3 regions of the Paenibacillus sp. 19GGS1-52 genome follow, and region 3 is predicted to be linked to each of the others. Evidence: predicted binding sites of a transcription regulator. Region 3 holds the regulator's gene; each other region holds the start of a gene.

What was found. The regulator LexA, encoded in region 3, represses DNA repair genes until DNA is damaged. The targets are predictions, from matches to a motif close to CGAACATATGTTCG.
Region 1: a site for LexA is predicted at 1,794-1,807, ahead of H1230_RS21810 (YhjD family protein). Genes of this name have one in related genera too.
Region 2: a site for LexA is predicted at 1,733-1,746, ahead of H1230_RS09480 (ImmA/IrrE family metallo-endopeptidase). Genes of this name have one in related genera too.

Annotation. Positions count from the first base shown of each region.
Region 1 is NZ_CP059724.1:4,659,135-4,662,415, forward strand. Features, by position in the region: gene ltrA (group II intron reverse transcriptase/maturase) at 1-964, opposite strand, end outside; gene H1230_RS21800 (hypothetical protein) at 1,127-1,300, opposite strand; tRNA gene H1230_RS21805 (tRNA-Leu) at 1,570-1,653, opposite strand; gene H1230_RS21810 (YhjD family protein) at 1,833-2,300, shown strand; gene H1230_RS21815 (hypothetical protein) at 2,410-2,628, opposite strand; gene H1230_RS21820 (hypothetical protein) at 2,748-3,065, opposite strand; gene H1230_RS21825 (xanthine phosphoribosyltransferase) at 3,169-3,281, opposite strand, start outside.
Region 2 is NZ_CP059724.1:2,022,622-2,025,902, reverse strand. Features, by position in the region: gene H1230_RS09495 (putative periplasmic lipoprotein) at 1-847, shown strand, start outside; gene H1230_RS09490 (hypothetical protein) at 1,135-1,290, opposite strand; gene H1230_RS09485 (YjfB family protein) at 1,414-1,590, shown strand; gene H1230_RS09480 (ImmA/IrrE family metallo-endopeptidase) at 1,765-2,334, shown strand; gene H1230_RS09475 (hypothetical protein) at 2,371-2,544, shown strand; gene H1230_RS09470 (hypothetical protein) at 2,622-2,939, opposite strand; gene bcbE (bacillibactin exporter BcbE) at 3,209-3,281, shown strand, end outside.
Region 3 is NZ_CP059724.1:3,263,290-3,266,570, reverse strand. Features, by position in the region: gene H1230_RS15315 (DUF896 domain-containing protein) at 4-213, opposite strand; gene H1230_RS15310 (LysM peptidoglycan-binding domain-containing protein) at 325-738, opposite strand; gene lexA (transcriptional repressor LexA) at 990-1,616, shown strand; gene H1230_RS15300 (L,D-transpeptidase) at 1,905-2,243, shown strand; gene H1230_RS15295 (hypothetical protein) at 2,418-2,798, shown strand; gene H1230_RS15290 (hypothetical protein) at 2,856-3,083, opposite strand; gene H1230_RS15285 (MFS transporter) at 3,179-3,281, opposite strand, start outside.

The DNA.
Region 1 (3,281 bases), 1.4 Mb from region 3:
ACCATCCCATTAGGTATTGGTTTAGTTCCTTCATTCGCTCTTCCATCCTCATCGGCTTCTTTCGGGAGGTGATCTCTCGAATTCTAACCTTCGCTTTCTGTAAGGACTGTTTTGCAATTCTCACTTTCGGCTCTTGGTCTATGCTAAAACTAAACCCTAGAAACTTCCGTTTCCATGGACGGTCTACCGCGCTCTTCGCTGGATTGACCTTCAGTTTTAGCCTTGTCTCGATGAATCGGGTGACGGATGCCTTGACTCGTTCGCCTGCTCTTAGCGTTTTCACGTAGATATTACAGTCGTCCGCATAGCGGACGAAGCGGTGTCCACGTTTCTCTAATTCCTTGTCCAGTTCGTCTAGTACGATATTAGATAATAACGGACTCAAAGGGCCCCCTTGCGGTGCTCCTTCTCGTGTCGGTTGAACGAACCCGTTCTCCATTACGCCCGACTGAAGGTATTTACGAATGAGTAACAGGACTTTCTTGTCCTTCACTTTCTCCGAAAGCTTCATCATTAGACGGTCATGGTTGACGCGGTCAAAGAACTTCTCCAAGTCCAGGTCGACTACGAATCGGTAGCCTTCTTTCATGAATACTCTGGCTTTCCTCACAGCGTCATGTCCTCGCCGCTTAGGGCGGAAGCCATAACTATGTTCCGAGAACTCTGGATCGAACAATGGGGTTAACACTTGGGCGATCGCTTGCTGTAGCATTCGGTCGGTCACGGTAGGAATGCCTAACTTCCTGACACCTCCGCCATTCGGTTTCGGGATTTCGACCCGACGCACGGGGCTCGGCTCATAGGTTCCCTCTTCTATCGCTTGCCGTATCTTCTGCCAGTTTTGTACAATGTGTTCGCGTAAGGATTTTACGGACATCCCATCTACGCCATGACTTCCTTTATTCGATTCGACTCGCTTTAACGCTTGTAGAAGATTTTCCCGTGACAGCAACGGCTCCAACATTTTTTTTACCTCTCTTTACGTGATTTGTGCCTTCTTCTTGTGCCAAAGATGAATTCTGCCCTGCCGAAGCTCCACACGGGATTCACCGCTTCCTTCTTCCGTCAGGTCCTTTCGGATGTTCTGCTGTCATGACTCATCTTGAACGCCTAGATGCACAAATGCCTATTTCATGTTCAGCCCTTCCGCTCGTGTTGCAACACGAAAGCGTACTATGGCGTCTGCTGACTTCTGTACGTTCAGCTTACTTTCACAAGTAAGGTTATGGAAGTTGTTCCACATTCCGTACAGATCTCCCCAGGTAAGAACGCTATCTTCCTCTCCATCTATCTGCTTCATTTACTCTCGTACGCCTTTGGCAGTATGGACTTTGGTTTGTTTAGCAACCTCATCCAACGTACGCTAGCCTTATATGAAGTTCGTGTTCCTCAGACCAGAGATTTGCCACCGGCTTCCTTCAGATTCCACCTTACGGTGGACACCCTTGCCTTAAGCTAATGACTACTACTGCCTTCGCCATTCGGGACTTCAACCCTAGAGATAGCGCCCATGCTGGGCGCACTAAAAAAACACTCTGGAATAATTCCAGAGTGTTTTAAAAACTATGATGCGGTCAAGAGGACTCGAACCTCCACGATATTGCTATCACTGGCACCTGAAGCCAGCGCGTCTGCCAATTCCGCCATGACCGCATATTATGATGTTTCGCTTTCGCGGCAACAAAGTAGATCTTACCATGCTGGCATTCATCCGTCAACTCTTTTTTAGTTTTCCATTTTTTCATAATTTTTTGTATAATTATTGCTTTTGTTTGTGTATTTCATGTATAATGAGAACAAAGGTTCGCATACTATAAATGAGGTGATTTATAATGGCGACTACTAAGATAAACACTCCAAACACACTACGGAAACCAGCAATTATTGAAGATATAACCACAGAAGAACTGTCCCTTGTCAGAAGTTATCTGCTGCTAACGTTTATTCATAAAGTATTCGAACGTGATTGCCGAGTAATCAGCAAGAGCGGCTTATTTAAGACTCCTCAGCTTTATATGGAGCTAATATCCAGCGGAGCCAAGAAAACCTCTCTAATGCTAAATGAGGTTACACGTGAGCTGACCTCCCATGATCTGCGAATTACCACCATTCGTCAGGATCAGAATGGAGTTGAAGCCAGCTATTCCTGCAGAGGCTACAAGGGTGAAATGAACATCCTGTGGCCCGGCTTCCGCAAGGAGATGCTGCTGCGCATGCGTGCCTATCTTGGACTTGCCACAGAGCTCTCCATCCTCTCCAGAGAACAAAGTTCATTAGAGCAACTAGCCCTGTCTATCTAACCCCTGTCGATACTGTAAGACTCATACATCTATAACAGAACAGCTCCCCGCTCAGATCTGAGTGGGGAGCTGTTCTGTATTGAACGTCATACCTGAAATGAAATAACAATTATATATTTTCGAGATCTTTTCTTGGCTCGGTGAACGGCTGAAACAAGTAATTACGATCCAGCTTTACGATTCGTTTATTAGGTCGGCGGACCATCACTTGGGTCTCGTCCCAGGCAAGTACAATCCCCTTCACGTCATTGCTCTCCAGGCCATCGCGTACGACACGTATTCTCTCACCGGAAATACGGTACGCATCCAATTGTTCATCGCTAATCATGGTTCACTTCCCTTCTCCTACTAGTTTACCCTAAATCTCTTCAAGAAAAAGACCCAGATGATAATTCATCGGGGTCCTGTGTAAGTAATAAACAACCGTACTTGTCTTCTAAAGCTCTCCTATATCAGCGCTTCATTCTTCTCAAACCAAAAATCAAGAACTTTAGCGGACATCACTCGTGTTTCCAGATACTCCACTTGGTTAGGTGTAAAGCTTTCTCTCCAAGAGAAAGATAATTCTTCACACAAGCCTTTGATTGTCAGAAGTTCTGACCAGGCTACATAGCGTTTGTACCAAAAAAACTGAGGATGTTCAACCATATAGGGATACAGGTCGTCAAACTCCGTGTGTTTACAATCCAGCGCACGCTCGAAATGATCCTTGGCTTCGGTCAATTTATCAATAAAAAATTGCTCTGTCACCGGTTCTTTCCCCATTGTGACGCCTCCTCTCCTATGTCTAATATTATTATAAAGGAAAACTCATAGTGTGAAAAGCAGTTGTTTCGAAAATAGGCTTTGTTCTTACTTCTGACACGGTTTAATCGTCAAAAACAATTTTCCCATCGCTAAGAGACATAATTCTGACCAGCGACTCCAACCGAATGCCCTGTTCTCTGATTGTACGAGCTCCAGCTTGGAAGCTTTTCTCCA
Region 2 (3,281 bases), 1.2 Mb from region 3:
TCATCTAGAAGTATCTGTTGTACATGGCTTCGGACATAATACAGGCGGAATTGATTCAGATTTCAGCTTTAATGGAACTAAGTATGTTTTCACTAATCCGGAATATCAGGCAGTCCGCCTAACCTTCGACGAGCGTTCGCTCAACATTGATTACCCGGAGGATGTCTTTGGGGGATATAACGCTGAGCCTAAAGGAACCTTTTATTTAAAAAATTCAGGTCCCACTAATGTGCCATTTTTAAAGCGATTATATGATATGTTACAGCTCCAAGAGGATTATAGAGGCTATTTCACAGATGTATTAACCTACATTTTGAGTGACACTGAGCAGATACTGCTCGTTCAAACCAGAAGCAGTTTTGCAGCTGACGATCTATTCTTAGAGAATCTTGTTCTCTTCAATACAGTAGATCAAAGATTTGAACTGCTAGGTAAATTTGCTGGATGGAACTCCAATGAATTAAGTGAAAAATTAGTGACACTACAAGCTAGCCCCGAGCTTATTAATGAGTTGCTGCACAAACAGCAGGCCGACCGCTTCACCGAGCTTAAAATGGAGAAATTCGATAGCCTAGTAGGCTTTGATCCTGATCAAATCAACCTTACCAAGGCTGAAGCCTTTTACGTCGTTACAGGGATTAAGAATGCCACCTCTGTCAGCAACAACAAACGGGATGAGAATAACATTGGCTCCGTCTTTATTACTGAAGTGGATCACTGGGATGACAAGAAGGTCACCATCCATAGCTATGAGAATGTCCGTAACGATGAGGAAGATGAACATACTGCGACTACTGACTGGCTTGAAATCGACCGTTCCACAGGAATGATTACTTCTATATTCTGAGATAGATTTTCTTACGACTTGAAATTAGAATATTTGCTACCATCATACGCGAACATTTATTCCGTACATCTGTTATCGGGGAAAAAGACTCTATGGACCCATGTCTGAAGCTGAAGCTTTAAAAGAATGGTTCGAATTGTTAGGAACGGTAAAGGAATTGTACCTCATTGAAACAGATGAAACGACAGGCAAAATCAAATGTCAGATTGGACCTACCTATCGAAAAAAAAGAAATAGCCCCATCCGGTATAACGCCCGGACGAGGCTGACAATGTGATGCGGCTTGTTTAGAATAAACAGGCTTTTGTGATAATAACTAGCAAGATGAACAGGACCAGAATAGCTCCCGTGGAGGTCCAAGGGCTTACTACTGGACATGGAGCTGGACCTACACCAACTCCACCAACGTTATTTCCACAACCGCAACCATATTCTACACCCATGATTAATTCCTCCTCTTTAATATTGAATACAGCACAGAATATGTCAAAGGCGGATATACCGTTTGGGCAAATTGGCAAAGAAATACCCGCTCAATGTCGATATAGATCAAGGGAGGTGTTGAGATGGACATTGCTGCACTATCTATTGCCATGAGCCAAGCATCCTTGGCTCAATCGGTCAGTGTACGGGTATTCGATCTAGCCAAGGGTCAAGCTGAAACACAAGGTCAAGACATGGTCAAATTGATTGGAAAAAGTATTGACCCTAGTCTGGGAAAAGTGCTTGATATTAGTGTTTAAATCCTTTATGCTTGTAATACAAGAACACTAGTTCCCACCCGTGTCACAGCAAGTAGATTGGAGAGATGCAGCTGAAGAGGCTGCTCCTCCGTCTTCTAGAATATTCATACAGCCCTTTGGGCTTTTCTTTTGGCCATAATACCGAACATATGATCTTATTACGAGGTGAATAGCATGAAATCATACTATCAAATGACTGTACTGGAGAACTGGACGGAGGATTTGTATAAGCGGTTAAGCATTCATAAACCTTCACAAATATCGATTGAGTATATTTCAGAACGGCTGAATGTTTGGGTCCATTTCTTGGATGTGCGAAGTAAGGGGATCGAAGCTTCTGCCGGAATGTACAGTATGTTTATCGATAATCGCCTCCCTGCCAGTCTGCAGCGACTGGAATTTCTCCATGAGCTGTGCCACCTGCTACGCCATGCCGGCAGCCATACGTTAATGACAGAGCACTTTACACAGTCGCAGCAAGATGAGTCTGAACGCTTTATTCTCTATGCGGCAATGCCATACTCCATGATCTCCCGCATGGCATTGCCTGAGCTCCGTGAAGAAGCGGTTAGCTTCCTTGCAGCGGAGTTTCAGGTTCCCACAGAGCTGGCTATCCAGCGCATTGATCAAATTCAAAGACGAGTGTTTCAGGGACAGCTTCTGGCCGTCATGGGAAGGAACGAGGAGCATTCAACCAATGAAGAAATTAATTCACAACATATTCGTTATGAAATGCGGGGATGATACTATTGATGGAATTTACTCGTGAGGGGGAGCGACATGGAAGCCATTAAAGTCATTCAGTTATTGTTGACCCATCCAGATTACAATGTAGATGCAGTGCACCCCGAAATACCGGATTTTGTTGGCATTGAAGCGATTGAAGTAGATCACGAGACCCAAACCTTCTCTATTCTGCTGCAAGAACCCAAGGACGATGAGTTGGAGCTGTAATCCGCTTCCTGAAATACATATATTTCTTATATTTATACAAAAAAAGCACCTTAAAAGGTGCTCGTCTTGTCTTATTGTTATTTAAATTTCAAGACTAAAATCTCTTTCAACACTTCTGTAACATCTCTTTTCGGATCTGAGAATGTCTTATCATAAGGTTCATCATAGAGGCGTTGAGCAAGAGCAACATCAGCTTCAACAATCTGAGCTTCTTTTCCATTAATCTGAACATTCCAAATTAACGGGAACTCATTAACAAGCTCAAACGAAGCCTTGTGGATCCCCTCTTCACTCTTCAACTCATTTAATAGATCGTTTAGAGGATTATTGATCTCCACTCTTCTTGCTTCATTGTTAATAAATACGCTTGAAATATCCTTTTTCCAATCTGTCAAAATAGCACCTCCTTCCTTTGACTTCATTTCAGCAACTCGCAGAATCAAACTCATTATTTATACACAGAGCCAGCATAAGCCGGCACACGCCTGCAACCCATAAAATTACGCGTTAAGCTTATATTATACCTTGTAATGCGAGTAATAGAAAATGCTTATACATAGGCCAGACAAACCCATTGAGTCTCAAGATCTCTGCGTAGCTTCAAATTGAATAAATAATAAGGAACAAACCACACTAAAAGTATTGTGAATAAAGGTGGTCGTCCATGAAGAATAACAAAGGAGCTCTGATTGCACTTGCTTCCATTCCGTTAATCATGACGTTAGGGAATTCAATGC
Region 3 (3,281 bases):
GCGCTAATGTTTTAGCCCCTTGTTGCCTTGTCCATGCTCATCATTATCTACAACTTCAATAGTATTCAGCTGAGTACGGAAATTACTGCGGAAATTAGCAAGATACAATTCGCGGAGCTTGGCGCGTTCTGCCGTTTCCTCTTCACTAAGGCCGGTGCTCTTCTGCTTGCGTGCTAATTCGTTAATGCGTGCGACCATTTTATCGAAGTCCAAAACTTTCCCCTCCCCTAATAAATTCATTCTAACTTTGCCATGAGAAAAAGAGCTTGTCAAGGTCTACTCCCTGCAAGCTCTGTCTTATACATGTATGCTGTTCATAATAAATTAATAAATAGGCAATGTAATGATATCTCCAGCCTTAATATTACTGTCCTCTAATCCACTAGATCGTTTAATTCCTTCTATATATACAGCCGTCTTCATATCTGTCGGTTTGTTCTCAAGTGCAATACTCCAAAGTGTATCTCCACGTTCCACAACAACCCGCTTCTCTTGCTTCATTAAAGACACTGATCCTGCAAATACGTTACCAACCACTGTAAAGCCAGATACCACAAGTAGAATTATTAAGGATAACTTTACCAATTGATCTTGCTTGAACATCTTCAATACTCTATCTACCAGTCGACCTGTAATTTCTCTGCTTAATTTCAATTTATCAGATACAGAAATCTGCCCAACAGCTTCGACCTTCTGAGCCTCATCATAGATACTGCGGTATGTGCTATACTTCATCATCAAACATCGCCCTCCAAACACTTGTTCTTACTTTCAAAAATAATATAACACGAACATGTGTTTTGATCAATAGCTTTTTTCGAACAATTGTTCTCTTATTTCGGGAGGTCTATTTTCCAGCTCTAGAATATAAAATATCAATATTTAGCCTCTCTACTTCATTTTAAATTGGTAGATTAGAACTTATGTTTGTGCGAACGGTAGTTCTATGTTATAATTTTCCCAAACATTACTATATGGGGTTGATTCCGATGTCCAAGATTTCGAGTCGCCAGCTGGCGATCCTGGAATTTATACGTAACGAAGTCCGCAGCAAGGGTTATCCACCTTCTGTCCGCGAAATTGGTGAAGCCGTCGGCCTTGCCTCCAGTTCAACAGTACACGGTCACTTGGACCGGCTCGAGAAGAAAGGTCTAATCCGTCGTGACCCAACGAAACCACGTGCGATTGAAGTACTTGGTCAAGATGATTCCGATAATGTTCATCAATTTGCCCAAACCGTTACCCGTGTTCCTGTTCTCGGTAAAGTCACCGCCGGAATTCCAATTACAGCCACAGAGAATATTGAAGATTACTTTCCGCTACCTTCTCATTTCATTGGTGACAACAAAGTATTTATGTTATCTGTACTTGGAGACAGTATGATAGACGCTGGTATTCTGAATGGTGATTATGTCATCGTGCGTCAACAGCAAACTGCCGACAACGGAGATATCGTTGTAGCTATGACCGAAGAAGACGAGGCAACCGTTAAGACCTTTTATAAAGAACGTGATCATATACGCCTGCAACCAGAGAATCCTGCCTATGAACCCTTACGTCTAAACCGCGTTACCATCTTGGGCAGAGTGATCGGATTGTTCCGCGATATCCACTAGTGTTATGCCCTCCTCCAATAAAGACAAAAGGCAGTTCCGCTTCTATGCGGAACTGCCTTTTGTCTTTATTGGAACAAGATGAAACGGGTGCCGTCCTTTATATGGACGGCACCCGTTTCTTCGAAAATATAAGGATAAATTATCGTGTGAAACATATAAATTCTTATATTTCGAAAAAAGTTTATCATAAATTCACCACGCAGAAACCATCTTTCAAGCATCGCCCTCATTGTATTAACAGCCCCGACACTCCACACATATTCTATCCTGAGAGGAGTGATGAATACGATGCCAAATTATCGAATTATCGTTGATTTATCACAACGTATGTTATATCTGCTTGATGATAACACCGTTGTCAGAGGGTTTCCTGTTGGGATCGGCAAAATGCTAACCCAATCTCCCTTGGGCGAATATACAATAATCAACAAGCAGCCTAATCCTGGTGGCCCGTTTGGAGTCTTTTGGATGGGATTATCGAAACCGCATTACGGCATCCACGGAACCAATGACCCTTCCTCCATCGGAAAAGAGGTCTCTCATGGCTGCATACGTATGTATAATGAGGATGTTACAGCTCTTGCAGCAATACTTCCTATAGGAATCCGAGTGACCATAAGAGATTAAAGTATTTCCTTTCTGAGCTTCTGCTTTTACAAAAGAGGTTGTCCTAAATTCATGTACATGGCTTATAGGTCAGCCTCTGGCAACTTCTAAATATTTTTACTGATCTGCGAGGACTTCTGCAATTATATGTCGAATATTGTAACTGGTATTAATACTTGAAGGGAAGTGTCAGGATTGAATAATTCAAAAATAAGAACCCTCGTGGATTTTAAGGTTGATACACTGGGCAAGCTCTCCAATTTATTATTAAATAATGAGCTTGTTAGCGAGCGAAAGGTTAACCTGCTTACGGCCTTTGGCAGTATTCAAGGAAATGTATCTCCCAACAGTTCGAATAAGGAGGATCTATTTAATTTAAAATCATTGATGGATGACGTCATTGTGGACGAGTACATATCATATCTGGAATCTGAGCATCCGGACAAGAACTTCAACTATAACTTCATAGTCCTGGATAACGTTATTGTTAGACCATTCGCCAACTATGAGCTCGCGATTGAATATAAACAACTGATTGTTTATGCAGATCAAATAACAGCTTTTAATTTCTTGTAACCTTAATTTTGGGTGTATCCCTCGGAACAAACTAAACCGGTATTTTCCGAGGGGGGCTCAAAATGCTTTTTTAGGGATATGCACTCGGAATTCAAATCCAGCTCTTCTATATTTAATATCACCCATATTTACAAAATCCGGTGTATATTCGCGAATCGGCCCACAATAATCTACAATACAATCCGGTTGCTCCGTCTTCTTCTGGACTACATATACCTGAACCTGAGCGAGCGCAGCGGTAAAAAGATCGGCATCTGTAGAAAGTACTTTATAAGTATTACTCATGATATCACTCCTATATGAACGTAATTCTAAAGTTATAACTTCACAAAAGAGTATATCACTTCCTGCATACAGGTTGTACAGTCTTATAAATAATATCAAATCGTCTGACGTTTATTCATCAAGCTATTTATTCTCTCTGAACTAATGAGCATGATGATAATATAGGCTACAATGACAAACGGAAAGATCATAAACGAG